DNA from 2 places in the Shewanella sp. DW31 genome. Region 2 is predicted to be linked to the other one. Evidence: riboswitches for the same ligand, from Rfam matches in the RefSeq annotation. Region 2 holds a riboswitch; the other holds the start of a gene.

Region 1 (16,177 bases), on a different contig from region 2:
TGAGCCAGTTGTGTCGTCTACTCTTTTGTTTAGCCTTAAGCATTAGCGCATTTACCACGGCTATCGCCCAAGATAAAGTTCAGTCGCCAGCGATTCCCAAGTCAATTCCGACAATTCATGTCGGTGGTTATCAATTTGCTCCCTATGTTCATCAACAACAAGACGGCCGTTACACAGGTCTCACACTCGATATCATTAATGCATTAAATCAAGTACAACAAGAAGTGGTCTTTAAATTTGCCGTCACCAGTATTGAGCACAGATATAAAGCCTATTCTTTAGGTCGCTTCGACATGATGCTCTTTGAGAATCCCGCTTGGGGATGGCAAAAAATAGCGACTCAGTTTATTCCGCTACATATGATAGATGGTGAAGTCTTTATTGCACTTAAAACTAAAGCTCATAACCAAAGCTATTTCAAAAACTTAACCAACAAGTCAATTGCGTTCATCAAAGGATATCACTACCAGTTTGCCCACTTTGAAACCGATGCGAATACGCTGGCAAAGCAATTTCGTCCCTTGTTCGTCAGTCACAATAACGCCTCTATCGAAAGCATTCTGCGTGAACGCGCCGACCTAGCGCCCGTGACTAACTCTTACTTACAGTATTATTTAAAGGTTCATCCAGAAGAGAGAAAATTACTTTTAATATCAGATGAATGGGACCAAAAATACGCCAATGGCATTTTACTCAACCCCAGTTCACAGCTCGATAGCAAAAGGCTCTCACACTGGATTGAACTGCTCATCAATAATGGCAAACTCGCTGAACTCGCCGCCCAATACGGTATTCAATTAACCCCATAATTCGCTGTTTGTTTTTCAAACTCTGACGCTTCAATCGCGATGATTTATCAAGTTCTCATGAGCAATTTACGCGGCAGACAAGAGTGGCCCTAGCATAGCCAAAATACCAATGAGCAAGAAAATCAGCGCTTGCACTATGATCATCTGTCCACTATTTGGTGGACTCAGAGTGGCAATGTAAAACTGCCAAATCGCAAAGATCCCGTAGTTCATCCCGAGGAATAACAACAGGCTAAAGGCATACATCCCAGGGATCACCTTAAGTGCACAGGCTAAAAGTGCAACCGTTGAAACCACAAAAAATACCGATTGGCAGTGAAATAAGCACAGTAGCATTTGCTTGCTTTGCTGTGACACATTCGCCTTCAAGAGCGGCGCCAATAAAACCCGCTTACCATAGATTAAATGGTAGCCACAGACTCCAGCACTCAAAACAGTCGCTGCCATTATTGTTAATACCATAGTGCTCCTATTTAGTACTCATATTTGATTATCTTTGAATATCGTAAACTGAACTAAGAATTTAAAACTGAGGAGAATTTAAACCCAAGGCTTAAATACTTGACCATGTAACTAAGACCCTAAAAACTGCGGTTGAGTTTCAGCCGAGCGAAAATAAGCAACTTGGTTCTAAGCCCCTAAACCAAACAGGGCTAAAATCTATGGGAAAACCGACTCAATATGAATGACCCCATCAGCTCCTTAGTGCTTGTGCTTTAAGCAAAAAGGAGCCATCAGGCTCCTTTTCTTCACAATCCGTAAACGATTACCCTGACTAAAACCTACGATTACATAGTCGCCATAGTCCAATAATTTAAACGCTTTTGTGGATCGGCTAACAGGTTTTTACATTCTTCTTTATATTTACCCATTAACGCACCTAAGTTGCTTGACCCACCTAAGCTTTCGATTTGACGGGCTTTAGCATCGGCAACCGCTTGAGTGACCTCTGCTTCAGAGCTGTATTTCTTAGCTAAATTCTCAGACTCAATTTTAGAACTTTTTAAACGCTCACCCACGGCCTGCATTTGCGGTGCATTCATCGCCCCAATGGCTTCTGAGCTAATTTGATAGTAAGCGGCACATTCAATGGCTTCTTTACTAAACGCTTTTTCTGCTTCATCAGCCCAAACTGCAGTACTGGCACTTAAGACTAAACCACCTAATACTAACGTTTTTACCTGAGTTAACATGTTACTTTTCCTTTTAATCGCCATAAATAAACCTACTCAAGCCCTCGGTGGAGCTCAAGTTCGTAGATATAAAAATCTTGGTTACGCACAAAGCCTAAACCTTCATACAAGCCCTGCGCGCGCTGGTTTTTTTGCTGTGTTTCTAACATCAAATAACTCATATTATGCGCTTTGGCATAACTGGCGGCCTGTAGCACTAACGCCCGCCCAATACCGACACATCGGGCATGTTGAGTCACATACACATCATTGAGGATCAACATAGGGGCCAAACGTAACGATGAAAAACTGGGATACATTTGAACAAAACCTAATCCAAGCCCTTGATTATCTTTGGCTATAAATATCACCGATGAGCCATCTGACACTCTTGAATGAATAAACTGCTCCGCAGCCGCGAGATCATCCCTACGCCCATAAAACTGGCGGTACTCATTGAATAACACTGCAACCTCATGGACATGAGTCACATCTACTCGAGTTATAATGCTTGCCATGGGCCTTTCCTATTTATCATTAGAGTGTTAACGGTCGTTGTCGCAATCGAAATTGCAGACTGTTTTTCACCGTTGGCCACTCGGTATCAATAATGGAATACACCACGGTATCGCGGATCGTACCGTCCTTAAGAATCTTATGATTTCGCAATACACCATCTTGCTTAGCGCCCAGTCTTGCAATGGCTTGTCTCGAAGCTTGATTATGCCAGTGAGTACGGAACTCAACGGCAATGGCGTCTAAAGTTTCAAAAGCAAAGGTCAATAACAGCAGTTTAGCTTCAGTATTAATCCCAGTGCGCTGGGCACGTTTAGCATACCAAGTGTATCCAATCTCAAGACGGCGATTATCAGACTCCCAGTTGCAAATTCGCGTGCATCCGACGATTTCCCCTGACACTCTATCCCGCACCGCAAAGGGAAAACTCTGGCCCTGCGCTTTTTCTTCGAGCGCTTTAGCCACATAGAGCTTCATCTCAGTTGGCTCAGGGACACTGGTAAACCATAAACGCCAAAGTTGACCATCTGTGACGGCGAGACTCAATGCCGCCACATGGGACAAAGATAAGGGCTCAAGTACAATATGCTCACCACTTAAACAACCTAAGTTATCTTCACAGCCCACAGTATCGCCTCCGTTAGATGATATAAAAGTGTGTTGTAGCGCACGTTTTTATCTAGCCTAACATTAAACGAGAATAAAAAAATACCCTATTTTCAGTATGATTGGACAAATTTACCCCATTGTCGGCGGCTTAGATTACCTAAAGCTTAAGAGTGTAAAAAAATTTGAAAAAATGAGTAGAAGGTAGTTAAAACAGGTTGGAATAAATACTGCTGCGGAAGAACACGCCGTGATGGCCAATCAATATCCGAGAAATAGCCAATGACATTGCGCAGTCGCGATAAGTGATTGGTGATTGGTGATTGATGATTGATGATTGATGATTGATGATGACCAAAAGCGGCAATCGAGAGCAAAAACACCTAAACCTGTGGGCAGCATTTAGGCGTTTGTTATCTGGTGAAGTTAAAAGCTAAAGTTAAAAACCATGCACGCTGTTACTGACCCTAAACCAGCCCGCAATGCTATTACGCTGGGCCAAGGTTTTGGTCACTTCATGGGGAAAACGCTCACTGAGGAAAATCACAAAATGGCCCATTTTAGGCGCGATGCGCTCAATCTCAATATCGGCTTCATCATAGATAATCAACTCACCACAATCTGCCGCTTTCCAATCAGGATTTAAGAAAAACACTGTGGTTAAAATACGATTTTGGCTGCCCTTAAGTGCATCAACATGTTTTTTATAAAAGGCCCCAGGCTGATATACCGCATAGTGGCTTTCATAATCGAATAAGCCCATAAACAAGCGACGATTCAAGCCATTTTTGAGTTGTGTCATCAACTCAAGATACTGGGCATCGGGCTCATTTTGCTCTTCTAGCCACTGTATTCTGTCACGGCGAATGTCTGGATTTAAGTGCTGTTCAGAACCTCGACCGATAGAGGCAGCTTTTAATTCATATATTTCAGTTGATTGAATTTTTTCCAATAGTACTTGGCTAATACAGGAAGGAACTAAGTCAGATAAAAAGATATAGCCTTTGTCTACCAAGGCATCAGCGATCACGTCCAGCATTGCTTCACTTAATTGCGAAACCATTATGCTACATCCAAAAAAGGGCTACGCTTTTGCTGTACTCAAGGGCTCAAGGAGGGATTAAGTGAGCCTGATTTTCGAGGGGCGTCGATAAGAGATATGATTGCCATATCTCAACGATAAATTTTGCGAAATTCTAGAATAAAGAAGACGGAATTACAATAAAATAAAAACCTATATAAACAATACGTTAAGGTTAACCAAACAGTTCAACAGGCGCATCATGATCACTAAGCTGCAAACAACGCTCAAAGTGTAATCCAAGTTTGTTTAGCAAAGCTTTTGAAGCACCATTATGGCTGCTAACAATCGCGACAATACGCGCTATTCCTAGGCTTTTGCCTAAGTCCATAGAAGCTTTAGCCGCTTCGAATGCATAGCCCTTGCCCCAATATTGCGGCAAAAAAGCATAACCTATATCGACATTGTCCAGTGTCGGCCGTTTGATTAAACCGCAGATGCCAATGGTGAATCCATTCTCGGCGAGCACTACAGCATAAAAACCAAAACCGCACTCGGCATAACTTTTCATCGGTCCATTGACGATATAATCCTTAGCCTGCACAAGTGTGCGTACTCCTCTATCCCCGATATTCTCTATAAAGCCTTGGCTATTGAGCAAGACTAACATAAAAGAAGCGTCGGCTGGGATTAACTGCCGCAGGATGAGTCTAGGAGTACGCGCAACTTGCATAGAATTTCTCCACTAAAAAAAGAGGCGGATTTATAAATAACGGACGTACTGACTGCCGTCCTTTTGCGGTTTCTTAGGAGCAGTAACGGCTGGCGTACCCACATACAAAAAGCCGACGATTTGATCGTGTGGCTCAAGACCTAAAGCAACATTCACATTCGCATCAAAGGCAAAATCCCCTGTACGCCACACTGCCCCTAAACCTAAGGCGAAGGCAGCCTGCTGCATTGCCATCGTCGCGCAGCCCGCTGCAATGAGCTGTTCAAGCACGGGGACTTTAGGATGTTGCTGCGTTTTTGCCACGACAGTAATTACCATAGGCGCACGCATTGGCATACCCTTAGCTTTATTGACAAAATCCTCATCGGCGCCGCTCGCTTTCGCTGCCTCAACAAAGATATCAGCCAAGGTATCTAACCCTTTTCCTACGGCAATAATAAATTCCCATGGCGCTAGGGCGCTATGATCTGGCACACGAATGGCAGCATCTAAGATGATTTTTAATTGACTTGCATCTGGAGCAGGAGCAGTTAATCGTGGGGTTGATTGGCGAGTGAGTAAAAGTTCAATAGCGTCCAAGTTCTTATCCTAGTTCGATATAAATTGCGCTCAAGCATAGCAAATTGCTGACAAAGAGGCATAAAAAAATCCCACCGCTTGAGTGGGATTTAACTTGTTGAGTGCACTTAACAATCGAGTGGGCTTCAAAATTAAATGCGCTTGAAAATCCGATGCCGTTAACAATTGGGCCCGCTTGAGAAAGACTTACTTAATCCCACAGCGCTTTGCGATGAAATAATCTAGGCTAGTGTAACGACCACCGCCTAAGGTAAAAAGCGCCAGCAACATAATAAAATAGGTGATCGCAAACTCAATCCCATTATTAAGCACAGCTAAGTTACCTGAGCTAGTCAGCCAGTCATAGTTACCGTGCTCCTGCAATATTTCTTTGGCTTTCGCCAGTTTATCCCCTGCCTCAAGCACTCTGTCATTCGTAAGCCAAGAACTACCATCGGCAATCGCTAACCAACCATTTGGCCAATGCACAGTCAATGCGGCGACCAACATAGTGACCATTAAAGGGATAGAAATCAGTCGCGTCGCGAGCCCAAGCAGTAACAAGATAGCGCCAAAGAACTCAGTTCCCGCCGCCAATCCTGCCATTAACGCCGGCATTGGCAGACCTAAGCCCCAATCGGGATTGGCAAACCAAGCAACCGTATCTTCAAAGTGAGCGAGCTTGTTATAGCCTGCTTGCATTAACACAGGTGCAAGGTAAATCCTAAGGGCTAATGGTGCTAAGCCTTCGAAATAGCGGCTCATATTGAGCAGTTTCTGGTAAAGGGATACGAGTGGCATAAGGTCTCTATTTAGTCGTTAGTAGGCTGATTTATTGGCTTGCAGGAATAGACCCTAGCAAGGCAATAAATCTTTCATGGCCTAGGCTTCTTTTTCAATCGCTTCCTGATTCAGTTCCTTGAGATCTTGAATGAGTCCACCTAACTTTTTATAAAAATGCTTAGACTGCTGTTCCGATAAGCTCGCATTCATCGCCAACAACAAAGTCCCAAATGCCTCAGTATTTTTACGTAAAAACACTTTATGTTGCTCTGACTTAAGCTCATCGGGCTGCGTCATCAGCAAGGTCAAACGCTCGGTTAATAATGCTTTATCGGCACGCTGACCCAGTGCAACCTCAAACTGGCGTAACCATTCGTGCCTGTACTCAAGCCACATATCTAAGGTGGATAAACGCTGTTGATTATATTGGTGAATAAGCACTTTTTGCTCCGCAGTTACACTTCCAAGCCAATCATCAAATTGGGTTTGAAGGTTTTCATCGGCATCTTTTTGTAACTGTTCAGGGGTTTTTCCCGCAAATTCTTTAACGAGCTCCTGCTCTTCCTCCCGTAATTTTGTGAGGATCTGCTTCACCTGTTCATCGGACAAAGACATTATGATAGGTAGAAGCTCGGGCAAGGCGAACTCAAACAATCGAAACCAATGCCGCTTAGCAATATTCACATGATCTGCCCATAGCACTGGCGTTAACGTATTGGTTTTTATGAGGCCTTCGACTTCGGTCAATTGCACCACATAATGTGCTAACTCTTTGGATTGATGCCAAATGACAAATTTTTCAATGAGGGCATCAAATGCCTTTTGCTGAGATTTATCTAAGGTAACATAATCCTCTTGCTCCCAGCCGATGGCCCAGTCGAGGAAATGGTAACTGAATTTAGTGGAGCAGGCGCTTAAGCCTAAGAGACACACAAGTAGCATCACGCCTTTTTTCATACTGAATAATCCATCCTAGAATTGTTGCTAATAAGACGCTTGAGACTATATAAAGTTGCTTTTTATATCAAACAAGTTTGTCTAATAAAGGTTTTCAGTATGTTCTACCCGCATGTCCCACCAATCGCGCGGTCAATGCCATAAGGGAATGAACCATTATCATCAGATGGAAACTAAGCACACGCAATAATGACTATTTGGGGGTGATCAGCGGCCAGAAGCAATCAAACCAAGCAAGGTAGTCGGCGCTACGACTGGGTTCTGTTTGCGCTGCCATCAATAATGCCCAGTAGCAAGCAAATACCCAATACATGTCAATGGCAGCAGGCACTGCCGTGACGGCTTGTGCAGTAACATAAGGATGTCCACTCAGATACTGTTTCACCAACACACTTTGCTGATAGGGCGTTAACGCATGTGTCGCTAACACTACAGCTAACTCACACAGTGGATGCGACGCCGTCGCATACTCAAAATCGATACAACACAAGCGGTTATTTTTGAGTAACAAATTATGGGGATTAAGATCGCGATGGCAAAACTGCGGCTTTATTATGCAGGCTGCTAACTCATCACACCAATGTTTGATTTCGATTTGAATTGCAAGCAGCTTAGCCACCCGCTCATTCCAATCGTGAGTATTGCTATCACCAATATCTCTACCCTGCTTCAATGGCACAACACGCCTTAATACTGGCTCACTAAATGTTACAGAAGCCTGATAGGCAAGCATTTGCTGGTGATATTCCTGCCACTGCTCAGTGATGCTAATAGCATAAGGCCCTGTAGGCAGATCGCGTAATTGCAGCAATAACGCCAATAGCAAACAATGGGCTTGGTTAGGGTGCGTTTCTTGTTCTGCTGCCGGATACTGTAAATAATTAAACGTCGATTGTCCCAACACAAAATCAGCTGCACTCGTTTGGCGTTCTAACGCTGGCCAGTGAATTAAGAACTCGTTTTCAATATCGTCACTTTCAATAAAATCACTGAGGTAATAACGCTCATCTTCGCTCACCCACAACAGTTCAGGAGCAAGTTTAGCTTGAGCCAATTGCTGCCAGTAAAAACGCTCCTGCTGGCGGTTGCAAAAACTGTCCGCCGCATCGGCATTCACCCGCAGCACATAACTGCCTGTGGGCGTAGTAATTTTATAATTATGATTACTTAAGCCGCCCGCAAGCTCATGAATACTTAACACGTTAACTAGCCCAGCACTTTTGAGTATGGGGTAAAGTGCTTTGAATGGCTCGCCCACTGAGCGTTGCATCGAGGCGTTTATATCGAGCATTAACTAAGTAACTTCAAGGTATTAGCTTCACGGGCGTCGGCTAACGCGGTTCGCCACAGGAAATACCCCACGACCGCCAGACCCACATAAAGCACGAATAACAAGGATGTCAGCATCAAGCCTTTGCTGAGATAAAGGTAAATCGACACTATGTCGATAACCACCCAATAAAGCCAATTCTCAAGTACCTTTTTTGCCACTAAATAAGTCGTCATCACGGCGAAACAGGTTGTCGCCGCATCTAGATACGGGAATGCGGCTTGGGTATACGTCGCCATACCATGACCAACCAAAAGCGAAATCACGCCCGTCGCTGCGATCAACTTTAAATGGGTTTTCAATGGCCAAGTGGTCACTTTTACGCCTTGATGCTTATCACCACCTTGGGTCCAGAGCCAATATCCATAGAGCGCCATCGCCATGTAATACACGTTAAGCACAGACTCCATCAGTAGCGACACCTTCCAAAACAACACAGTGTAAATGGCGGTACTGGCAAAGGCCGCCGCCCAGCACCAGACGCTCGCCTTCATAGCCAGCAGTAAATATGCCATCGCCAACAATACCGCGAGGGCTTCCCATACGGTCATCACATGGACTTCACCAAAGGCCGTATTAACGCTCTCGACCAAGGTTAACCATAAATCTGTCATAGTGTTGTTCTCATTGCCTATTTGTCGCTTACATGGCGGTCAATCATTATTCGCTGTGGGCTAAATTCAGCTCACCACCGATAAACTTACACACAAATACCGCCTTGCCCCACTTCTCATGGGCAGCTTGCATCTCGGTCGCCAGCATAGTCATCACATCTAAATAATCGCCGCACACTTGAGTTGCCATCGCATTAGTCACACGCTCGATATTGGGATAGCTATCCACGCGGCCAATAAACCACTTGATAGGATCGAGGTAATTTTCATTAAAGGGATACATGCTAATTTCTGCGGTCAGTTTCATTTTAATTCCTTGATATTCTGAAGTAAGGCTGTAGCCCAAATACTGGGCTACAGTTCAGTTAACACTTAAATGATTATGCTCACTTTAAAATGAGCTATTACATAAACTTAACGTTAAAGGTTACGCCAATCTGACGCGGATCGCCGTAACGAATATATTGCTTTTCCGCCCAACCGTTATCTGGCTCATTGCCAAAATAGAAACCACGCACACCGTATTCCTCATTAAACAGATTGCGTCCCCATAAATATGCCGACCATGCGCTCGCCTCATAACCTACACGGGCATTGACGATAGTGTAGGGTTCAGAGCGGGATTCATTGCTGTCTGAATAATAGAATTCACTCTTACCGCTAAGATTCAGGTTAGCAAACCAACCCGAATTGGCACGATAAGTCCCGCCAAGGCTGTAGGTAACATGTGGAGAATGGGCTAGATCGCGGCCAGTTAAATCCACCTCAGTGCCATATTTGTCCTGATACTGGTAGTCACCGTAGGCCGTTTCTAACCAACCTAAGCTTGAGTAAACTTGCAGATTATCCGTGGCATACCAGGTTGCATCTAACTCAGCGCCATAGTTATTCGAACTGCCTGCATTTTCAGTGAACAAGATAAAACGCTGTGGTTTATCGGGATCTTGCTGTGATGCAGCCACCTGTTGATCTTGTCTGTCCATATAGAACAGCGCCAAATTAGTATCGATAAGTCCCGCTAACCAATGGGATTTAAGGCCGATTTCATAGTTATAGAGCGTCTCAGTACTAAACTCTTTTTTATCGTTCAACTCGACGGGCAAAGTCATGTTAAAACCGCCCGCCTTGTAACCGCGCGCAACACGGACATAAGCGTTGTGCGAGTCGTTCAGCACTTTACTCACAGCAATATGACCGCCCCACATGGTTTCGCTCGGGTCGAAATTATCGTTATTCGTATCAGAGTAATGGCTGTTGCGGCGCTCTAAACGTAGCCCCACAGATAAAGCATAATTTGAGCCCAAATCCGTATCGAGCTGACCAAACAGTGCATAGTTTGTCGCCTCATACTCTGAGTCTAAGACTTCATCCGGCGAAGCATTGTATTCAGAATACAATTGGTTATCTTCTTTCAGATTCATGGCATACACACCAAGCAACCAATCAGTACTCTCTGCAAAAATACGGCCCTGCTCGGTAGAACTTAGGCGAAACTCTTGCGACGCGGTTTTACGCTGACCCGTTTTATCCCAAAAATAATCGTATTGACACGGCGCCAGATTGCCATTGTCATCATTGCATTGCTTAGAGGCCCAATATTCTGAGTTAGCCCAATCGCCATCGTAACTGTAATGGTGATCGGTATTGGCAAAAGAGGTTAACGAAGTTAATTCGAAGTTTTCTGCGCCAGAATAGGTCGCTTTAAAACCCGCGCCTGTGGTGCGTTGGCTATCAACACCCGGTTGATCCGATGTTGTCTGGGTTGGTGAATTGGTTAAACTCCACACATCATAGCCATTATCGAAATCGGCATGCAGCACAGTTAAATCAAACTGCAAATCATCAGTCGCATACCAGCGCAGCTTAGCGCGGCCGCTGAATTCATCGCGACCATTGGTATCATCACGGTCTAAATACAGATTATCGTGGTAACCATTTTGCTGATGTTGCTGCATTGACACACGATAAAGCAGCTTGCCAGAATCCGTTAATGGGCCAGAACTGAAACCGCTAAAAGTGCGCAAATCATCATCGCCTAACGACACTTCGCCGCCATGCTCAAACACATCAGTTGGATCGTTACTCTTCAGATAAATCAATCCCGCTAAGGCATTCGCGCCGTAACGCGTCCCCTGCGGTCCACGAAGCACTTCGACCTGCTGTAAATCGTACATGCTCGACACCATACCAATACCGGATAAATCGATATCATCTATGATGTAACCCACGGAAGAATTAGGTGCGCCTTGGTATTGTTCCTGCTCTCCTACACCGCGAATTTGAAAATATTTCGGCCGCGAGCTTCCACCTGACCAGTTAAAATTGGCGATAGAATTAAGCAGATCTTCAAAGTGTTGCGCACTTTCATCTTGAATTTTTTGACTGTCGATAACGGTAATGCTGGAGGGCATTTTTTCTAAGCTTGAACTGCGAAAATCCGCCGTCACCACTATGACTTCCATCTCAGTGCTGGGATCGGGTTTATCGATAGCATCGGTTTGTGCAAATGCAGCAGTGCTCAGCGCTGCAGCGATGGCTAACGCCAGCGGCGCTCGGGCTAAAAATAAGCTTGGCGATACGGTTGAAAATGGAGATTGATGGTTTGACGTTTTACGGTTTGACATAGGACCTCAAATATAATGTTTGAGATCCGGCAACGAATAAGCGATTCAGAAGTGTGCTGTTGATTGGCCCATTCCTACGCCGGTATTAGCCGGATCAGGTTCTAAGGGTTCGTCAGATGACATCTCAGTTTGCAGCCGTTAACGTTAAAATCAGAGTAACATTAATGCACAACAAACACCCCTTGGCGGCGCCTAGTATACATGACAGAAATAAAAAGTGGGCACTCTTATCTCTGCGATTCAATTAAATGTCGCGAAAACCACTGCCCTTCAGTTCGTATGATGAAAATATCTTTAGTAGCCGCCTAAATCCTTTCGTCCATTTGACCGCCTATCATGATAATGCTATAGAAGGTCGCAATTTCGAACACAGTAAGAGGATCATAGTCGATGCAGCTAAAACCTTTATCGAAAGGACGTTATAGCCAGCGATGGGAGCAAGACTATCCACTTATTGAAGCGGTTGTACTTAGCTGTATCAGCGAAATAAAAATGCTCAAAAAAGGCGCTCACCTCATGACGCAGGGGGAAGCGATGGCATCACTTGTATTGGTGAAGCAAGGTCGCGTATCACTCGGCCATACCGCGAGAAATGGTCGGTGTTTTCAATTAGGTACTATTGATTGTGATTCACAGCTGTTTGGCGAAATGGAGTTCTTCACCCAGTACCATTGTCAACTAGACATTATTGCCAGTGAACCCTTAGAAATCATGTTGATTAGCGCTGAAAAACTGCAAGATTGCCTCGGTCAACACCCTCAACTCGCGCTATTTTTCGCTAGTGCAATTGCGATTGACTACCAAGACACAGTGGATATTTTTACTCGGCGACTGCTCTATCCCATCAGTTATAACGTGGCATTTGATATTTACCATGAATACTTAAATGACTTGCCCGTAGATGGCTTTAGTAAACGTTATTTAGAGGCTGAACGATTTGGCACTACCGACCGAGTCTACCGTCGGGCGCTACAAAATCTTGAGGAACGAGGCTTAATTGAGCGGAAAAAAGATGGCATTCGGATTTGTAATCTCAACGCACTCAAGAAATTTGTTGAAGCAGGTATATAACCGCTTTCAACATAACCCACACTCGACTTAATTTAACAACCGAGTGTGGGATGCATGCACAGGTAAATTAACTTACCGATGGCGAGTGTTGTTCCATAGCCGATTTCATCCGACTTGAAACGATCAATAGCATAAATATCGCTGCGTAAAGCAGAGGTATCACATACATCACTGTTTGTAATCCGATAATACGTTCAAAGAAAGAACTGATGGCTGGGCTAAACATCGCCCCTGCACTTCCGCTAATAAGAATATATGACACATTTTTGCTGCTAGCTTTTTTTACAAAAGACACGCCATAAGCAATAAATGCATTATAAAGAGCAGCACACACAAAACCATAACCATAGGTTAAATAAGCTATCCAATTAAGATTATTAGTACTGACAATGGCAGCGGTGATCACCATAGCTAAAGCAATAATACCGACTAAGAAATGGTGAATTTTTACACGAGTCACAATCACAGTCGAAATTAACGCCCCAACTAGCGCAGCGGACCAATACTGGGTAATAATATTACCGGCATCTTCAAACGGAATATCAAATTTTTGTTTTACAAATAAAGGTGCCCAAGTTAAAAAAGTATATAAAGCCAGCATTCCTAAAAATAAACCAATACCTCCACTAATAATGCCGAGATTCCATTCAGACTGTTGTTTCTCTTGTGTTGTAGAAGATTGCTCACAAATAGAGAAATGAGTGAACAAGGTAATAATGACTGTACCGAACGCCACTAAACCTACGGCTAAATAGCTATAACTCCATGATAATGAACTTGTTAATGCATAAGTCGTTATTAATGGAAAAATAACGCCTGCAATATTAAACGTTGCATCTTGCACCACTAACATTGTGCTTTGTAATTTCTCTTGCCACACAGACACCACAATCGTACCAGCAATACATAGACCGATACCGCCACAAAAACCAATTAAGGTCATTGCTACCATCACAACTTGTAGAGAACTGGTTAGATGTAAAGCCAGAGCAGAAAGAGCAACCAGACTGTAACTTATCAAGGTCATTCTTTTGATACCCATTTTTTCAATAAAGAAAAATGCTGCAATCGTCCCCGCGAGTGCACCACCATTGAGCAATGAAAAGATTGATGCAACTTCGTTAACATTAGCGGCAAATTTCTCAGCTATGGGTTCAATCAACATCCCAAATTGGGTCGCAAAGCCCGCCATAATAAAATTGGCGAGAAAACTGATGGCTGTTAAAGTAATTTTATTATTCATTATGTCATTCCATAAGTGAAATGCTAAGGGTTCAAAGGATGGCTTTAAACCTAATTGAGGGCGGTTTCTAACGCGAGCTCGATCATATTATTAAAAGAGAGTTGGCGTTCTTCGGCCGTTGTTTCTTCACCGGTTAAACAATGATCCGATACCGTTAAAATGGCTAATGATTCGATACCTTGTTGGTGTGACAATCCATAAAGCCCCGCCACTTCCATATCAATACCTAATACCCCAAAACGTTCAAGTGCAGGGATCATATCTTCATCGGGATCGTAATAAAGATCACCACTAAAGATATTGCCAACTTTTACACTAATGCCTTTCTCATTCGCTGTGGTATAGGCTTTATGCAATAAAGAAAAGGTCGCAGAAGTTGCCATTTGGTAGCCGCTACTACGCTTAGCGTTAGTAGGTGAATCCGTGCCTGCGGCTTGGGCTAAAATAACATCTCGCATTTGTACATGTTTTTGTGTTGCACCTAAACTGCCAATACGAATAATGCGTTTCACGCCAAAATAATTAATCAGCTCATGGCCATAGAGCACCATAGATGAAATACCCATACCATGCCCCATAACGGAAATGCGTTGTCCTTGGTAAAAGCCCGTGTAACCAAGCATATTGCGAACATTCGTGACTTCTACGGCATCGGTGAGATAGGTTTCAGCGATATATTTAGCACGGAGTGGATCACCCGGCATAATAACAGTTTCAGCAAAATCAGTAGGTTGAGCATTAATATGAGCAGTCATCTTTCTATCCTCATGTGGTAATATGCTGATAGTAGTGCTCAATCACTGAATGTATTTAGGACTAAAGTCCGGATTTCACCTTGCCGTAAACCTTTTTGCTTAAAAATGGGTAATTTATCGCAACTTTCAAGGTCAAAAAGACGAAAGCTTATAACATTTGAATGACCTTAAGATCACTAAAAGTTGATGTAAAACGAATAAAAAGGCTTACTCCTTAAAAGAAGTAAGCCTTTTTAGAACGGGTTTAATATCAAAAAATCAATTAAACACGGAATAAACTAAACAGAAGTAAACTCAAGCTTAGTTTGAAAAGGTTTCACGCACGTATACATCAAATTTAACCACTTGGGCATTAGGTGCAACAGCGCCGACTTGCAATTGCTGTTTGCCGTGTAATTTTACCGATTTCCAGCTGGTCGCTTCATCTTCGATAGTAAAGCCGCTGGCATCGTACCAAGTGAATTTATATTGCACACGCATATCGGAAGAGGATTTGCTAACAATCAACGCTGAGCCCTGCACTAAATCACCGACTCGGCGTGCATCCACACTCTGTACCGCAATGTCTCTGGCAAAGCTGGAATTATCGACGCGGGTTTCACCCAGTGAGCTCACTGAAATCCCTGCGGTATGTGAGGCACAAGCACCTAAGGTAAGCGCTGCGGCCAGTAATAACCCTGTATAAACTTGTTTCATATATTTCTCCTAGTCACGCCACAAAATACGCAGCTAGCGCATCATTTCCTATTAAACGATAAACTAATCGAACAGTGCTGAACTCATGCTTAATAACATAGGCTAAATAAAGCATTCTCAATCTAAAATAGTGAATCAGTCATGCTTCATCAATCTAAACTTAATCAGATTAATCAATCAAAAAATGTGCCCGTGCCGTAGCAATAAGCTGCTTACGATTGGTTTGCCAACAATCAATATTCACGTTAGCGACTCGTCGACCCTGACGGGTAATACGACACTCAGCAAAACTATCCTTGTGCAGACCTGCACGTAAATAGTCGATTGAAAAATCAACGACTTTAGGCACCTTTGCTGTTTGCATAAATACCATTAACTGCACTATCGCTGACATTTCCATAAAGCCCGCAATCACACCACCATGAATGGCGGGCAACACAGGATTACCGATATTGTCATCTTTAGCGGGCAATTTAAAAATCAGTTCATCACCAAAACGCTCCACCTTCATGCCAATAAATTTGGCATAGGGAACGTGCTCAAGTAAATGGCCAAAATCATTAAGTTCAGTGGCGCGTTTAACTATCCCTTGCACATCAATAGGCGCTTTAACCTGTGCGTTTTGAGTTGTACTGGCTGCATCTAGTATCGAATTATTTGCGCTCATCACTCTCTCCTATCGCAGGCAC
Region 2 (16,177 bases):
CCCTGCCGAGCATTTTAGGCCAATGGCAACGGGAACATAAACACGGCAACTTGCCAAAGTGGGAAAAAGTGCTCAACAAGCTGCACTATCCTGCTCCCGACCAAGTGGATTTTGTCGATAGCGTGACCGTCGGTAGTGGCGAGCAACTCAGCCCAGGCGAAAAAGAGAAGTTAGAAAACCTACTGCGCCTATTTATGCCATGGCGTAAAGGCCCCTTCCACATTCATGGCATCCACATCGATACCGAATGGCGCAGTGACTGGAAATGGGACCGCGTTAAGCAACATATTTCGCCGCTAAACAACCGCACTGTGCTCGATGTCGGTTGCGGCAGTGGTTATCACATGTGGCGCATGTTGGGCTCAGGTGCCAAACGTGTCGTCGGTATCGACCCTTCGCCGTTGTTTTTATGTCAGTTTGAAGCAGTCAAACGTTTAGCTGGCCCCCATCACCCAGTGCACTTGTTGCCTCTTGGCATTGAAGAGCTGCCACCGCTCGATGCATTCGACACAGTTTTCTCCATGGGCGTTTTGTATCACAGACGTTCGCCTATCGATCACTTGTTACAACTGCGTGATCAATTGCGCACCGGTGGTGAGCTCGTGCTAGAAACCTTGGTGATAGATGGCGACGAAAATGCCGTACTCGTGCCTCAAGATAGATATGGCAAAATGAATAATGTATGGTTCATTCCATCTGTTGCCGCGCTCATGCTCTGGTTAAAGAAGTGTGATTTCACTGATATCCGTTGTGTCGATACCGATGTCACAGCCCTTGCCGAGCAACGCCGTACCGACTGGATGCCCAACGAATCATTGGTTGAATACCTAGATCCTAACGACATCACCAAAACGGTTGAAGGTTATCCTGCGCCCAAACGCGCCACGATTATCGCAGTAAAAAATCAACCTAATCAGGATTTAAACTAACCTTTTCAGTATGAAGTAAGCGAATATCAGTCATTGCGTCCTCAGGGGTTGAGTTGGTAATGACTGATATCAAAAGTCGAAAGATCACCATTCCTCTAGTTCATCTGGAATCTGGAATCTGGAATCTGGAATCTGTAGGTGTTCAGCAGCTCAGTGTAACTCCTTCCTTGGATAGCAATACATTTGCGACTCCCACCCTTATCGTTGACATCCAGAACAGAACAGGGTTTCATGCATAACAATGACTTGAAGCTAACTCAATTGGATACTAAGTCAAAGTTAACTCATTCCATCACAGATGCAGAACACATAACCCATGTTAAAACCCACTTTACTGTTTGGCTTGAGCCTTTATGTTACGAATGCCGCCTATGCGGCGCCAAGCCCTGTTCCCCTTTTAGTTGAACAATGCCTGCGTTTGCCAAGTATTGATCTTGCGACTGTGTTCGCCAATGCGCGTTTAACTGCGTCTGAATTAACCTTGGCCCAGCGCGCACTTATTTTTGAGCAACAGATGTTAGGGCTTAATAATATCAACGACAGACTCAACTATTACCGTGGGTTTAACTTACCAAGTGAGGAACGCGAGGGTCTACTGCAATGCCAGCTACACCTCGCCGACACCCTGTCGCAACTTATCAGCCAAACTGAATTGAGCCAACTCGCCTATGCCTTAGCCCAAGGCAATGCAGAACAAATACTACTGAGCCAACAGCTTAAACAATTGCTACAACAACATTGGAGCGCCGAGGAGAAAGCGAAATTACATACAGCACAAGCCAGCATAAGCCAAGGGTTAGGCAGTCAACAATTTAGTCTTGCCTTCAATGACAGCCAATGCCAACCCGAAGCGACTCAGCAACAACATCATCTGCATAAAAAAGGTGATAGAAGTGATGAGCCGAAGCCCGACAGTTCAAAGCAGAGCGACTTTTCTGGCACTATCGCCAGTTACTTACTAGCGCAAGAAAACGCCGTATGTCGCCAAAATGTATGGCAGGCCTACCAAGCCAGAGCCAGTGAAACCAATCAAACGGCATTACAGCGAATTGCTGAGCAGCGCCAACAAGCCGCCACTGCTGCAGGCTTTACCGATTACAGCGCATTAGTGCTTAGTTCGCAGCAGTTATCGTCCCCTGAATTAGTCAAAGCCTTTCTCGATAGCCAAACCCAAGATCTGCAAGTGGCTCCCTGGGATATTGGGCGAACCCTGTCACAACAAGCATCAGCCAAGGGGCCGACATGGCAAACTTCTGACGTCTTGAGTCACAGCTTTACTTATCTGCAAGTGTTTGGTTTACACTTTGAGACCATAGAAACCGCTAAGGTCGATAAAATACCTGCCGATCCCAATCGGCCACATATCGTCAGGGTCTACCACCAGCAAAGATTGTTAGGTGAAATCTATGTGGCGTATAACCCAAATCCACAGCAAGGTAGTCAACAGCAGACATTGCGTCAAAGTGTACTCGGCCAGCAATTTGGACAACAAGCGTTGGATCTCAAACCACAGCTGAGTAACTACAAAGACATTGAGCAATTAACCGAATCCATCGCAGAGGCTGTCACTTCCCTTGCTAAAGCGAGCCATTTCTACCTCAACAATGCCATGGGACAGAGTCAAGATAGCTATTTTGTGGCGAGCCTCTGGTTAGCTGAAGTGCTACGCCATCAACTATTTCCGCAATTTGAGCACACCTATTTACAGGAGCGTGAAACACTGGCTAAAGCTTATTCGAAGCAGCTTAAAGTCTTTCGCGCTAAGGTTGCAGTCAACTTTTACCAAAACTCAAGTGCACAAGTCTACCCCGATCTCGGTGCGGAGTTTAATGCGAGCTTTGGCCAAGACTGGCCACAAACACAGGATTATCCTTATAGCTTCAATACTATCGCCAACGAAGGACCGCTCTACTACCAATCACTCTGGCAAGCATCGCTAGCCCAGCTGATAGCTCAATCCACATTCAACTGCCAAGACAAACTCAAATTATTCAATGTATTAGTCATCAATGAAGACGCTTTGAGCTTAAGTGACCAATTAAAAGTGGTCATTGGCGCCCCCGTTGATAGTGCTGCACTGATCCAAAGAATTTCAAATAGCGCCGCTTCAGAACATGCTGACAATTCCAACAATCAAGCTTTCGACGCAACAGGTTCTTGTGCGTTTTAAGTGTGAATGCTTAGGATGTGTTTGTGACTCGCTCGGGTGCAAACACTGAAAATCGTCATGATTAGCCTCTCTATCCCCTCAATAACTTAGCGCGACATAACTATCTATATGTCGTGGGAATGACTGACTCTATGATATTTAATTGAAAAAGTCGTAAGAAGTGGCCACTATAAGCCTCAATCTATCGTTTTTTTGAGATTATAATGACTCGAGCTAAATCTACCTTAGAACAATGGCGTATTTTGCAAGCGGTGGTCGATTTTGGCGGCTATGCCCAAGCGGCCGAAAAACTCAACAAGAGTCAATCGTCACTTAACCATGCCGTTGCCAAATTACAGCATCAATTAGGTATCGAGCTACTCGAAGTCAAAGGCCGTAAAGCCTATCTCACCCCGCAGGGCGAAGTGCTGCTGCGCCGCTCACGGCATGTCACCCAAGCCGTCAACGAGTTAGAACAACTTGCGAGTAATCTTGAACAAGGGTGGGAGCCAACACTCACGATTGCCCGTGAAATTATCTATCCGATGAAAAGCTTAGTGTGTGCCCTCAATGCGTTTCTGCCCCACAGTCGTGGCACTCGAATCATCATGCTGGACTCAGTGATCACCGGTACTCAAGAGCTCATTCTGCAGAGTAAAGTCGATATTGCTATCTGTGCAGGGGTGCCGCCTAAAGGGTATTTATCCGAACCCTTATGTGAACAAGAACTCTACCTCGTCTGTCATCCAAATCATCCACTCGCTGATTTAGGCACAATTGAAGACGATAAACTACTGGCACAATATTTACAGTTAGTGATTAAAGATACTGGAGTGCAATCCAACATTGATATCGGCTGGCTCAAAGCTGAGCAGCGCTGGACAGTCTCTAACTTCCATGAAGCTAAAGTCATTTTAAATCAAGGTATTGGTTTCTGTTGGATCCCCTCTTTCTTAGTCCAAGAAGAATTGGCTTCGGGTAATCTAGTACGTTTACATCTTGAGGGTAGCCAAAAACGTCGCATCATGTTGAGCTTAGTTATCCCTAATAGGGATCAACAAGGGCCTGCATCAAAACTGCTCGCTTCCTTGATTTTAAAACAGCACGGAATTGAAACGACGAATAGTCATTAACAGCAAGATACCAAACGAGTTATCAATTCGAGTGAGCAAAACGACAAGTGCCAACTGCTGATTAAATGGTTAGTTCTTAGTGGTACTGAGAGGTTGTTTCGAAAAAGATGATGAACAGCGAATCATGGGAATAGTTAAAGCCTAATCTTACACACTAAAGTCGACATAGCGTGCTTGTTGATAACCCAAATATTGCGGCTGAATAAATCCCGTCTCCTGCAAGAGGTCATCCTCCACATATAACTCGCTCTGCAAAGACACATTAGTATTCGCGCTAGCACTGATATTTGAAGACTGCTCATTTACATTGTTTGCGGACAAAACATCCGTAGATTGCAAATTGCTAGGCAGATCATTTGAAGATGCCAGATAAGAAGGCTGAATATTGGCTTGCGACGTCATATCGACACGAGCTGAAGGTCCGGCACTGGCTTGTGCAACCGCGGCATAATAACGGCTTGCAGCACTATCGGATCTTGAGATAAAACCCGTCGCTAAATCCGCTGAAGTTGAAGCTTCTCCAAATGCTAAAGTTGCGGTCGGTGGCTCAATCGTTTCCACTGTGGTCGATGTAGTGACTGAGTCACTGATATCAGAAGAGGTTTTCGAACCCGTATCAATGACTTTCGTGTTGACCGTTTGCGCCTCGATCGCTTGTTTTAGCTTATCAAGCGCAGTAGAGGCGGGGGTGAATACAGCCTCTTGGGGCTGAGCAATATTACCGGACTCATCAACGTCTCCCGTCACTACAGGTGTATGTTTTTCTAACGGTGGCAACTCTTTGATTTGAGCATCCGCGTCTATTAATGTTTGAGCCGTTTGCAAGTCAACAATTTGTTTTTGTCGCTCCTCTGCCAGCATCACCTTAGCTTCATTCATTTTTTGCAAGGCTTCCGCGGCAACACGGATATCCGCTGATGACGGGTCAACAGGAGCCATTGCTGCGGCATAAACTTGCTTCATTTTGTTTATCGTTGCAAGCGGGTCGCCTCCCACTGGAGAGACATCAATCTGCACTTCGCCATCGGTGGCGTAACGTTGGCCATCAGCACCCTTTTCATACTTAAAACTCGGGCTCTGAGCGTATTGTCCTCCGACGGTTGCGTGGGCATGCTCATGGGCTTTAACCTCTGAATCTCGAGTTTTAAGTTCATCGACTTGCTGTTGCTGTTGAGCCTGTACTTTTTCTTGGGCTTGTATCTCTTGTTCCTGAGCCTGCTGAACCAGTGATTGCTGCTTTGCCTCTTCCGCTGCTGCTATTTGCTGTTTCCGCGATTCTTCTTCCTGTACTTGCTTTTCAAGCTGATTATCATTTGGGGCAAAGACAGCAGCTAAGACTTGTTGACTATCATCTGGGTTAGACGCTGCCGCAGGAGCATCTACAGGACTAGCTTGAGCCTGAGCTTCACCGAAAACTTGAGTAAATTGTTCTAACACAGTCGGTCGAGCAACATCATTGCTAGCGGATTGATCTGTGGCTTGCGTAGAGTTTGACTGACCAACAGGCCCTGCACTCGTTGCTACACTCTTATTTACAGCACTCTTATTTACAGAACTGTTAATTGCAGAATCGGTCGTAGTGGGATCAACTAACGCAGCTCCAGTAAAGACAGTTTGTGGTCCAAACACTGCCGCTAAATAAGGCATTATTGGAGAAATATCACCCGTATTGGATGGATTGAAAGCAGGAATATCAGTACCCCTAGTGCCAATTGATGGACTCAGAGGCGTAAAAATATCAACGGGAATATTGCTCGTTACACTGAGATTTGGACTTATTGTAGCCAAGGAATTTACCCCAAGTCCGCTATTACTCGTACCCGCGACAGGCGAAAATACCTGAGTAGAAATAGGTGCCGCAATCTGTCCCCCGCGTACACCAGAAATGGATCTTGGTCCTGTTAACAAACTAAAACTCGCATCGGCATGTAAGCTAGCTCGATCATTTAACGTATTTACCTGAGGATTGCTCCTTGGCGTTGGTACGGAAAAAGGAGCGACCTCGAGTGCTTGGCTTGCACCATTCAGTACAGGAAGTACAGATGCAGCAGTTGATGAAACAGCACTAGAAGCTGCAAAAGACACATTTGGTGATGAGTTAAGAGATTGGGAAACGTTAGCAGCTAATGAAGTAATAGGCGTGGCTTGAACTGGAGCAAATGAAGTTCCAGTAACCTGTAGTTCATGGACACCACTCGCTTCAATTTTTGCGGAGCCTGCAGTGTGAGCGCTGGCTCCTTGATAAGTGCTATTAGCGTGACTCTGGCTTAGATTAGAGCTGAGCATCTTATCATGTGCCGAAAATGAAGAGGATGGCGCTCCAACCTTAAGTGATAGCGCCACAACCGACATGATATTTACACCTTAATATTAATGATCGAACCTATCGTTTCAGAATCAGTTTCAATGACTTCTGTTGACGCTTCCCCTTGTCTTAATGACTCATTAGCGGTAAGTAATGCCGAGGTTTTATCAGGCTGCGCAACATCTCTTGTAGATTCAGCCGGAGCCGCACTTTGAGTCGGTGTAGGTTTAGCCACATCTATTGTTGCTTGAGTGAGCCCAGATTGAGCACTTTGCAAGCCTTGCAGACCGGATGAATAAGCAGATTGGATTTGCATAACGGTATTCCTGCACGCTGTGATTAATGGGTCAATTATTGACCAATCACCTGCAAAAGTACAGGTTTTATCCGCATTCTCACCATTTATTCACGGTCTTATTTATCCTGTGATCCAATTGGCTTCCCAATCCTTAAATACGGGATTAAACCCCTGCCGTTGCATCTGTTCGATAACTTGCTCGACACTGCGATCATCGCTTATCTCAAATTGATCGAGTTGACTGTCAGGCGCTTGATAGCCGCCCGGTTGCGTCGAACTGCCCGCACTGATTTGAGTAATTCCAAGTGGTAAAAGATTATCCCTCAGCTCAGGGCTTTCCCTTGTCGACATGCTGATATCAAGCTGATGATTAAAAAGTCTAAATGCACAAATCATTTGTACTAAACCTAAATCCGATAGCATAACTTTTGGGGTGATCCCGCCAGTACAAGGCCTTAACCTTGGCAGCGAAATACTAAAGCGAGTGCGCCAATAGCGACGCTCTAAATAGTCAAGATGATATCCCATCATTAACGCATCTAAACGCCAATCATCCAGCCCCAGTAACACCCCAAGACCAATTTTATCGACCCCCGCCGCCGCAACTCTGTCCGGTGTTGCTAAACGATAGGCAAAATCCATTTTTTTACCTCGGGAATGGTGACGAGCATAAGTCTCGGGCTGATAGGTCTCCTGATAAATCATCACAGCATCTAAACCTAGCGCGACTAACTGGCAATAATGGTCCTCACTCATGGGCTGAACCTCCATCGCCACATGGCTAAATTGCTGCTTTACCAATGGCAAAATCTGCTTGAAGTAATCGATACCAACCTTAGTTTCATGCTCACCCGACACCAGTAAAATCGAATCGAACCCCCTATCTTTAATAATGGCCATCTCGACCATCAACTCCTGCTCATTCAAGGTTTTGCGTTTGAGTTTGTTACTCATGCTAAAACCACAGTAATCACATTCATTAGCGCACAGATTAGAGACGTATAGCGGTAAATACATGCCAAGATTCGCGCCAAATCGCTGCCGCGTAAGCGCCGCTGAACGTTGTGCCATGGTTTCGATATAAGGTTCAGCCGCAGGTGATAACAAGGCCAGTAAGCTGCGTAAATCCCCTACTGGACTCACTAACGCCCGCTCGACATCTTGGGCTGTGCAAGAATACAAATCGAGTAACAGTTTATCCCGTGGGATGTTGGCAAATTCCGCTACAAAACTCATTGGTTTAAAAATCCTGTCAGAGGACTGGTCTGTACCGCGCCCGTTTGTACTCGGCCAAGCCCTGCTTCAAAGGCCCGTCTGCCGCATTGCACCGCCTCCTTAAAGCACTCGGCCATCACTATCGGCGACGCGCTGCTGGCGATGGCGGTGTTGACGAGCACCGCATCGGCGCCCAGCTCCATTGCCCGCGCAGCCTGTGAAGGTGTGCCAATGCCAGCGTCAATCACCACTGGCACCCGCGCCTGCTCTATGATGATTTTTAAAAAGCTTTCAGTGACTAAACCTTGATTACTGCCAATCGGACTCGCCAGTGGCATAACAGCAGCGCAGCCCACTTCTTCTAAACGACGGCACAGCACAGGATCGGCATGCACATAGGGCATCACGATAAAACCTTTATCACAGAGAATCTTAGCCGCTGCTAAGGTTTCAATTGCATCGGGCATCAGGTACTTAGGATCGGGGTGGATTTCGAGCTTAATCCAATGAGTTCCCAGCATTTCACGGGCAAGCTCAGCCGCAAACACCGCTTCCTTGGCGTTTCTCGCCCCCGAAGTGTTAGGCAATAGCCGGACACCCGCTTGACGTAACGGCGTGAGTAAATCATCAAGCCCCATTTTAAAATCAATTCTTTTCATCGCAACTGTCACTAACTGCGATTTTGAAGCCATTATCGCCTCGATCATCACTTGGCTATTACTGAACTTTCCCGTCCCAGTAAATAAACGCGACTCAAACTCCACATCGGCAATCTTTAACATACTAGCCTCCCGCTACAGCTGAGAAAAGTTCTAATTTATCTTCATGTTGGCAGAGAATAGATTGCCAGCGATTGCGCGGAACGACCTCAGCATTCAACACGATAGCAACTGAATCGAGGGCAATATTTTGTGCGAGGATCACAGCCGCGAGTGACGTCGGTTCAGATAACGACTGCGGGATATTGTTTATGTGAATTAAAATCATATCAAACCTCAAGACTATCTTTATTTGATGATAGATAAGCCCCTTTGGGACCACACACGTCACAGTGGGGATCCCGCGTTAATACAGCAGCAGTCCACGCAAGTGATTTAGCGTCAAAGCGCCAAAAACGCCCCAGCAAGGCATTTTTCGGTTCATCACAACCGCTGTCCACACTCAGCAAGAGTTGCATTGCCACCAAAGATTGCATTGACGCCATCACGCCTACGCTGGGGCCGAGTACACCTTGTGTACTGCAGCTCTGCGACACTCTCGTCTGTGCGGGGAAAATACAGTGATAGCAACCACCAGAGGGGAACTGCATTTGGTCGACTGCAAACAATTGACCGCTAAATGCTGCGATTGACGCACTGACTAAAGGCAAAGCCGCTTCGATACAGCAGCGATTAATGGCTTGGCGAGTCGCGAAGTTATCTGTGCAGTCAAGCACAAGCACTCTTTTACCCTGTTGTTTTTCCTGTAAAATATCAGCCAAATGATGAACTGCAGTTTCTGCATTAAATTCCGTATAATGGGCAGTAACAGTGCAATGTGGCGCTAAGCCTTTGAGCTTTTGCTTGGCAACTCGGGCCTTATTGAGTCCAATGTCGGCATCGTTGAATAACAATTGTCTTGGCAGATTTGATACTTCAACCTTATCCATGTCGATTAAGGTCAAGCTGCCAATGCCAGCACAAGCCAGATACTGCGCCGCCAATTGCCCTAAGCCGCCAAGCCCTACAATAACAACGCTGGCGTCGACCAATTGCAATTGCCCTGCCTCACCGACCTCTGGCAATAAGACTTGCCGAGAATAACGCATGAAATCTGAATAACTGAGTGTATGAACGCTTTGTGTACCGTCGCAAAGAACCTCTGCGTGAGCAAGCGGTTGGTTTTTACTCATGCTTAGCAACCAACTCATGCTTTACAGCCAGTTCTTCAGACAAGCTACATTGCTCCCAAGCTTGGCTCAACTCTGCAAATGCTGCGACTGGATCCTGAGCCTCGGTTATTGCGCGCACCACAGCAATATTGCCGACCCCAGTGGCTTTCACCTTTGCCAGATTAGCTAAGTCGATGCCACCAATGGCGACCAAGGGATAGTGGTCTTGGAGTAACGCCACATAATGTTTAAGTTTTGCGAGCCCTTGGGGCGCCGAAGGCATTTGCTTCGTCGTGGTTGGGAATATATGCCCAAGCGCTATGTAGGATGGCGAGTATTGATGCGCCAGTAGCAACTCAAAATAACTGTGGCTGGATATACCTAATGCGAGCCCTGCCGACTGAATGGCCGCTAAGTCGGTAACGGCGAGATCTTCTTGGCCTAAATGTACCCCAAAGGCATGGTATTTTATCGCTAACTGCCAGTGATCATTAATAAAAAGCTGTGCATTAAAATGCTTACCTAAGGCAATGGCCGTTTGAATTTGTGCTTCTAATTCGGAGCCAACCAACTCAGACTTACCTGACTCACATTTGCCTAAATCAGATTCGGCTAGCACTGCACTAGTTAACTCGCTGATGTCGGTTTTTATCCGTAACTGCAGGGTTTTAACGCCGGCCGCTAATAAACTTTCCAGCATGATTAAGTCACTCACCACAGGGTAAACACCAAGATCGGCATCGAGCACTTTAAAACCGTGGGGTAAAATATTTTGAGGTGGCGTCGAGACTATTCTTACCTGAGCGGTTGCCTGATCTGTTGCGGATAAAACTGTTACAACTAAATCATTACCAACATCAAGGTGTTGGTTGAGTTGATGACTAATAAAATTGCCATCACACAGATTTATCTTGGCATAGCGGGACAAGTTATTAGGCCAACCCGTACGGGCCAACGGCCCTGGACCTTGCCCTAAACCAATCGCCGCGCTTAAGCCTTGACTCACGTAGGCTTTGGCAACCACCACCGCATCTTGCAATACAAAACCTTGCGCTAACACGGCGGCAATGGCCGATGATAAAGTACAGCCGCTACCATGGTTATGACGGGTATTAACCCGCTGGCTGGCTAACCAGAAACGCCCATTTTGATGCAGCTCAGAGCTCGCGCGCACTTGACGACAAACTAGATAATCCTCGGCAAGCTCAAGATCCCAGCCATTACTCTTGTAAGCGGTATCAAGAGCGTGAGTTTGAGTTTGAGTATCAGCAAGAATGTCAGTGCAACCAAAGCTCACATCGCCACCTTTAGCGAGCACACTGCAATCAAGGCTCTGGGATAAAGCCAGTGCCGCAGCAGCGAATTGCGCTTTAGTCGAAACATCACTGTGAGTTAACCGCCCAAGTTCAAGCACATTGGGCGTGATAAGTTCGATTAAACCTTTGAAAGGCCTAAAATCTAAGGCTGATTTAGCCGCACTTTTTATATCCTGGCAGTTATCTACTGCTAATGCATCGCCACAACTGGCGACCATCACAGGATCGACAATCACAGGCACTGATGGATAGTTGATTTTAAAACTCGCGATCCAATCTGCCAGCAATGCCACTTGAGTTTGATCTGCCAGTAAGCCGATTTTAATTGCTTTGGGTGGCAAGTCGGAAAGTAAAGTCGTCAGCTGAGCCATTAACATCGCCGCTGATACGGGCTCGACTAAAGTGACCGCCACAGAACTTTGCGCCGTCACTGTGGTGACCACACTGCAACCGTGACAGCCCAAATCTTGAATTGTCGCTAAGTCCGCCTGAATACCGGCACCACCGCCACTGTCTGAACCAGCTATGGTCCAAACAAACGCGGGACGCTCGGTATTCATGGGCACATTATCCCCATGAATACCCAACATAATTAGGCTTCCTCAGCTTCGGCGACAAGCTTGTCTTTCACGTGATAGATCTCGGCGCCCGAAGCAGCAAACTCTGCCGATTTTAGCGCCATTGCCGCTTCCAACTCCTGCGGCGTCTTGATTGTGACTTGCATAGCTTGGGCAGCCGCTTCAACTTGATCCGCCTTCGCTTGTGCCGCCTCTAAGCCAGCGGCATAGGCGCGCACATCTTGGGTGATTTTCATCGAACAAAATTTAGGGCCGCACATAGAGCAAAAATGCGCGACTTTAGCGGATTCCTGCGGTAAGGATTCATCGTGATAAGCACGTGCGGTTTCAGGATCGAGTCCTAAGTTATATTGATCTTCCCAGCGGAATTCGAACCGCGCCTTTGCCAGCGCATTATCACGAATTTGCGCACTCGGATGACCTTTCGCCACATCGGCGGCGTGGGCGGCAATCTTATAAGCAATCAAACCTTGCTTAACATCTTGTTTATTCGGTAATCCTAAGTGTTCTTTTGGCGTGACATAACACAACATAGCGCAGCCGTACCAAGCAATCATGGCCGCGCCTATGCCGGAGGTGAAATGATCATACCCAGGTGCGATATCGGTGATTTGTGGGCCAAGCGTGTAAAACGGCGCTTCATCGCAGTGAGCTAACTGCTTGTCCATGTTCTCTTTAATGAGCTGCATCGGGATATGTCCCGGCCCTTCGATAATGGTTTGTACGTCGTATTCCCATGCGATTTTGACTAGCTCACCTAAGGTTTCAAGCTCTGCAAACTGGGCAGCATCATTAGCGTCGGCAATCGAGCCTGGACGCATACCATCACCTAAAGACAGGGATACATCGTAGGCAATGCAAAGCTCACAGATCTCACGAAAATGGCTGTAGAGGAAGTTTTCCTTGTGGTGACTCAGGCACCATTTGGCCATAATTGAACCGCCGCGGGAGACAATCCCTGTGACGCGTTTAGCCGTCATCGGCACATAACGAAGCAGCACACCAGCATGAATCGTAAAGTAATCAACACCTTGCTCCGCTTGTTCAATCAAGGTATCGCGGAACACTTCCCAGGTTAAATCCTCTGCCACGCCGTTCACTTTCTCCAGCGCTTGATAAATCGGCACTGTGCCAATGGGCACTGGCGAGTTACGGATGATCCACTCGCGGGTTTCGTGGATATAACGACCTGTGGATAAATCCATTACCGTATCTGCGCCCCAACGGGTAGACCAGACGAGCTTTTCCACTTCTTCCTCGATGGATGACGTCACCGCCGAGTTACCGATATTGGCGTTCACTTTCACCAGAAAGTTACGCCCGATGATCATAGGTTCGGCTTCGGGATGGTTAATATTCAGCGGAATAATCGCGCGGCCACGGGCGACTTCAACGCGGACAAATTCGGCGGTAATCGGTTCGCCGACTAAGGCACCAAAAGCTTCGCCCTTGGCTTTACGATTGAGGATTTCATCCTGTACTTCGGCAAGTGCCATTTTCTCGCGGATCGCCACATATTCCATTTCGGGCGTGATAATCCCTTGACGGGCATAGTGTAATTGACTGACTCGTTTACCCTGCAGCGCTCTGCGTGGGCGGACAATGGCACTCGAACCTGCCTCAAAACGCAGATGATCTAAACCGTCATCGGCGAGTCTTTGTTGGGTAAAGTCTGAGGTCGCGCAGGGTAATTGCTCTGTATCGTTGCGGGCTAGGATCCAGTTTTGTCTTAATTTACTCAGGCCTAGACGCACATTGATATCGGCCTCAGGATCGGAATAAGGTCCGGCGCAATCATACACTCGGATTGGCGGATTTTTTTCCATGATAGGCGCATCATCGGTACCGCCGACAAGGGTGTCAGTCTGCAGGATTTGCCGCATGCCAACGCGAATATCAGCACTGGAACCTTCAAGGTAAATCTTTTGTGAATTAGGATGTTGCAGCGGCGCTAACGTATCGATAAAGACTTGGGCCTGCGCGCGGGTTTCGCGGCGACTCGGCGCCTTAGGCACGATTGATTGACTAGACTCAGCCGATTTATTAGGCACTGTCGATTTATTAGGGATTGTCGATTCTGGTGCTGTGATTTCTATCGCATTGGCAGCTACAGCTGGGTTTGGGTTTGAACTGGACATAAGCAATCTCACGTTAAAAAATGGAGTTGCTTGTCTGGAGAATTGAGTTGTTGATAGCTGGACATGGCAATCAACTTTTGTGGCCAACACTGGCTTCAAAAATTGAGTTACCCTGCTCAATAACGATTAAATCTAAACATTAAGGCTTAAAACACTGCTGAGTAAACAGGTGTTCAAGCCGTCTATTTTAGCGATTTAATGTGTGTTATTACGCTTGTTTCCTTCGCAGGTTTTAACCTGATCAGGTTCAACGGATCCCGAATAAACGGTCTCAGCCAAGAGGCACTCCGACAAGATGAGTGCGCAGTATAGACAGAAGCGGCAGCAACAAACAAGGAAAAAAGCAATTAAAAATCTTAACCACCAATCCAAAATAAAGATTCATAATTAATTGTTTTTAATTGATTAAATAAAACTAAACTAAAAAAGCTATAATTAGAATGAAAATAAATCATAAAAGAAAGTCACTATTTATGGGGTTTGAGCATCATTTTGTTTAATCGAGATTGAATGGCATCATCAATAGCTTGATTGATTTTTTTGCCACTGCAGTTAATGGGAAAACCTAAATTTTCGGCGTTAGGATTAACTTGAGTGCCGACTTGTACCACGCGATAACAAGTATCCCCTTTACGCACAATACGATTTGGGTCTAAGGGTAAATCTAGACTCGTTGTGCCACCGAAATCATCGGCATTAGGGACAAATAGCACCTCCATCTCTGGGCTCATTTCACTCATATTCGATTTCCGGGTGAACTTATCGGCCTGTTCAATGACGAGATCATCGAGCGCTTGCTCGCGCTGACGTTCAAAATATTGCTGGGTGAATAAACTCATGCTTGAGCTTGTCGCTATTGTGCTCTCACCTTCTGCTGCAGGCGAGCTCTTAGCGCCAAGCTGCGGCTTTAATTCTGAGGTATCCAACGTATTCGTTGGTTTTGTTGCCATCGTTTCAGTGGGTTGTTCATCACTTGGGGCAATTGATTGAGTTTTCTTTGATTGAGATTGGATCGATTGAGTGATGTTCGGTTTAACCGTATCTGGGTTCACTTTTTCTGACTCTACTTTTTCAGAGACGGCCTTTTTGGGTGCTATTGTTTCAGGCATGACCTTTTCAAGTATTGGCAGAGGCTTCACTTGAGTTTGAGGTGTGGGAACAATTGTAGGCGTAACAGAACTTGTCGCTTCAGTCTTATCCTCGGCCTTGATCTCAGTTTTGGACTCCGAGGTTTCGGCTTTCTCTACCGCGGGAGCATAAATAAAGTATGCCTTGATCGCTGCCACTTTAGGACCACGGCTTTCTACTTCTTTCAATCCAAAGGGATTTAACTGCGGGCGCCACAACATGCAGATAAATAAAAATAAACACATATGCACTAAGATTACAAAAAATAACAGACTTAATCCTTTGAAATATGGCTGACGAGTACGTAACCCCAATCCTTGAGCACTAGTTTGTATCGTCCCAGACAGTTCAGGTTTAGATTCAGACTTAGGAACCAATTTATCTTGATGTTCAGCATGGATTTCTTGCAGTACGACATCTTGGGCTTGCTCTTGATATATAGCTTGAGTGTCATGCTCAGTGACTAAACGGCCTACACCGCTATTGAACGCTAATGGCTCCGCATTAGTAGTAAAAACAGGCGTTTGAGCAGCATCCAGTTCACCGAGGTGATGATCAAAGGCGATAAAAGTCTCACCTTCTGGCGATGTGACCGAAATCAGCAAAGCACTATTGGCATCATCTCCAATCGCTATCGCTGTAGGAGATGCTGTCAATAAAGGCGCGGCCTTGGGTTGATGTTGAAAAGGCAAAATCCATCCTTAGGTTTTGTATAGTATCCATTGATTTCAATGATGCTTAACGTGGAACAATTGCACTCAAATCCAATATCAATCCAATATCGGGTTGGTGAATATTGAAAGCGAATTATCTATTGATTGCATTTACTTACGAGTGCTCAACGCAGATTAGAGGAGGCAAACAGAGCAAAGTTCAATGCGAATGCAACCTGCTACAAGCACAGCACTTTACGCTAGTGCTTGATAAGTCACTTGCCAGTTAAGACAAATAAGGCTGGGAATTGGGATCATAATCGCGCTAAATTGAATGTTAAATCTCACGTCTTGAAGCGAGTAGCATCATCAATGCGATGCACTGATGGGAGTGCAAGACGGCGTTAAAAATCTAAAAGATGAAAAATAGAAGCCAACCATAAATTTAAGCTTACAAGTGTACGC

The links. Region 2 has a riboswitch for thiamine pyrophosphate ahead of thiC (phosphomethylpyrimidine synthase ThiC). Riboswitches for the same ligand answer to the same signal wherever they lie in the genome.
Region 1: another riboswitch for thiamine pyrophosphate. It lies ahead of GWI56_RS08900 (TonB-dependent receptor); the one in region 2 lies ahead of thiC (phosphomethylpyrimidine synthase ThiC).

What each region holds. Positions count from the first base shown of each region.
Region 1 is NZ_JADWMP020000008.1:55,901-72,077, reverse strand. Features, by position in the region: gene GWI56_RS08965 (transporter substrate-binding domain-containing protein) at 1-809, shown strand, start outside; gene GWI56_RS08960 (hypothetical protein) at 876-1,271, opposite strand; gene GWI56_RS08955 (hypothetical protein) at 1,598-2,002, opposite strand; gene GWI56_RS08950 (GNAT family N-acetyltransferase) at 2,035-2,499, opposite strand; gene GWI56_RS08945 (GNAT family protein) at 2,519-3,124, opposite strand; gene GWI56_RS08940 (2OG-Fe(II) oxygenase) at 3,543-4,166, opposite strand; gene GWI56_RS08935 (GNAT family N-acetyltransferase) at 4,360-4,857, opposite strand; gene GWI56_RS08930 (NAD(P)H nitroreductase) at 4,888-5,436, opposite strand; gene GWI56_RS08925 (DoxX family protein) at 5,623-6,216, opposite strand; gene GWI56_RS08920 (DUF6279 family lipoprotein) at 6,298-7,155, opposite strand; gene GWI56_RS08915 (phosphotransferase) at 7,349-8,446, opposite strand; gene pnuC (nicotinamide riboside transporter PnuC) at 8,446-9,099, opposite strand; gene GWI56_RS08905 (hypothetical protein) at 9,146-9,406, opposite strand; gene GWI56_RS08900 (TonB-dependent receptor) at 9,504-11,723, opposite strand; TPP riboswitch at 11,778-11,916, opposite strand; gene GWI56_RS08895 (Crp/Fnr family transcriptional regulator) at 12,114-12,794, shown strand; gene tsgA (MFS transporter TsgA) at 12,862-14,037, opposite strand; gene deoD (purine-nucleoside phosphorylase) at 14,088-14,792, opposite strand; gene GWI56_RS08880 (YcfL family protein) at 15,093-15,488, opposite strand; gene GWI56_RS08875 (PaaI family thioesterase) at 15,658-16,155, opposite strand; gene GWI56_RS08870 (PaaI family thioesterase) at 16,142-16,177, opposite strand, start outside.
Region 2 is NZ_JADWMP020000015.1:6,361-22,537, reverse strand. Features, by position in the region: gene cmoB (tRNA 5-methoxyuridine(34)/uridine 5-oxyacetic acid(34) synthase CmoB) at 1-929, shown strand, start outside; gene GWI56_RS13400 (M3 family metallopeptidase) at 1,246-3,099, shown strand; gene GWI56_RS13395 (LysR family transcriptional regulator) at 3,303-4,211, shown strand; gene GWI56_RS13390 (putative metalloprotease CJM1_0395 family protein) at 4,359-6,563, opposite strand; gene GWI56_RS13385 (chemotaxis protein) at 6,569-6,832, opposite strand; gene thiH (2-iminoacetate synthase ThiH) at 6,935-8,050, opposite strand; gene GWI56_RS13375 (thiazole synthase) at 8,047-8,811, opposite strand; gene thiS (sulfur carrier protein ThiS) at 8,813-9,016, opposite strand; gene GWI56_RS13365 (HesA/MoeB/ThiF family protein) at 9,018-9,920, opposite strand; gene thiE (thiamine phosphate synthase) at 9,913-11,805, opposite strand; gene thiC (phosphomethylpyrimidine synthase ThiC) at 11,808-13,931, opposite strand; TPP riboswitch at 14,133-14,231, opposite strand; gene GWI56_RS13350 (hypothetical protein) at 14,399-15,751, opposite strand.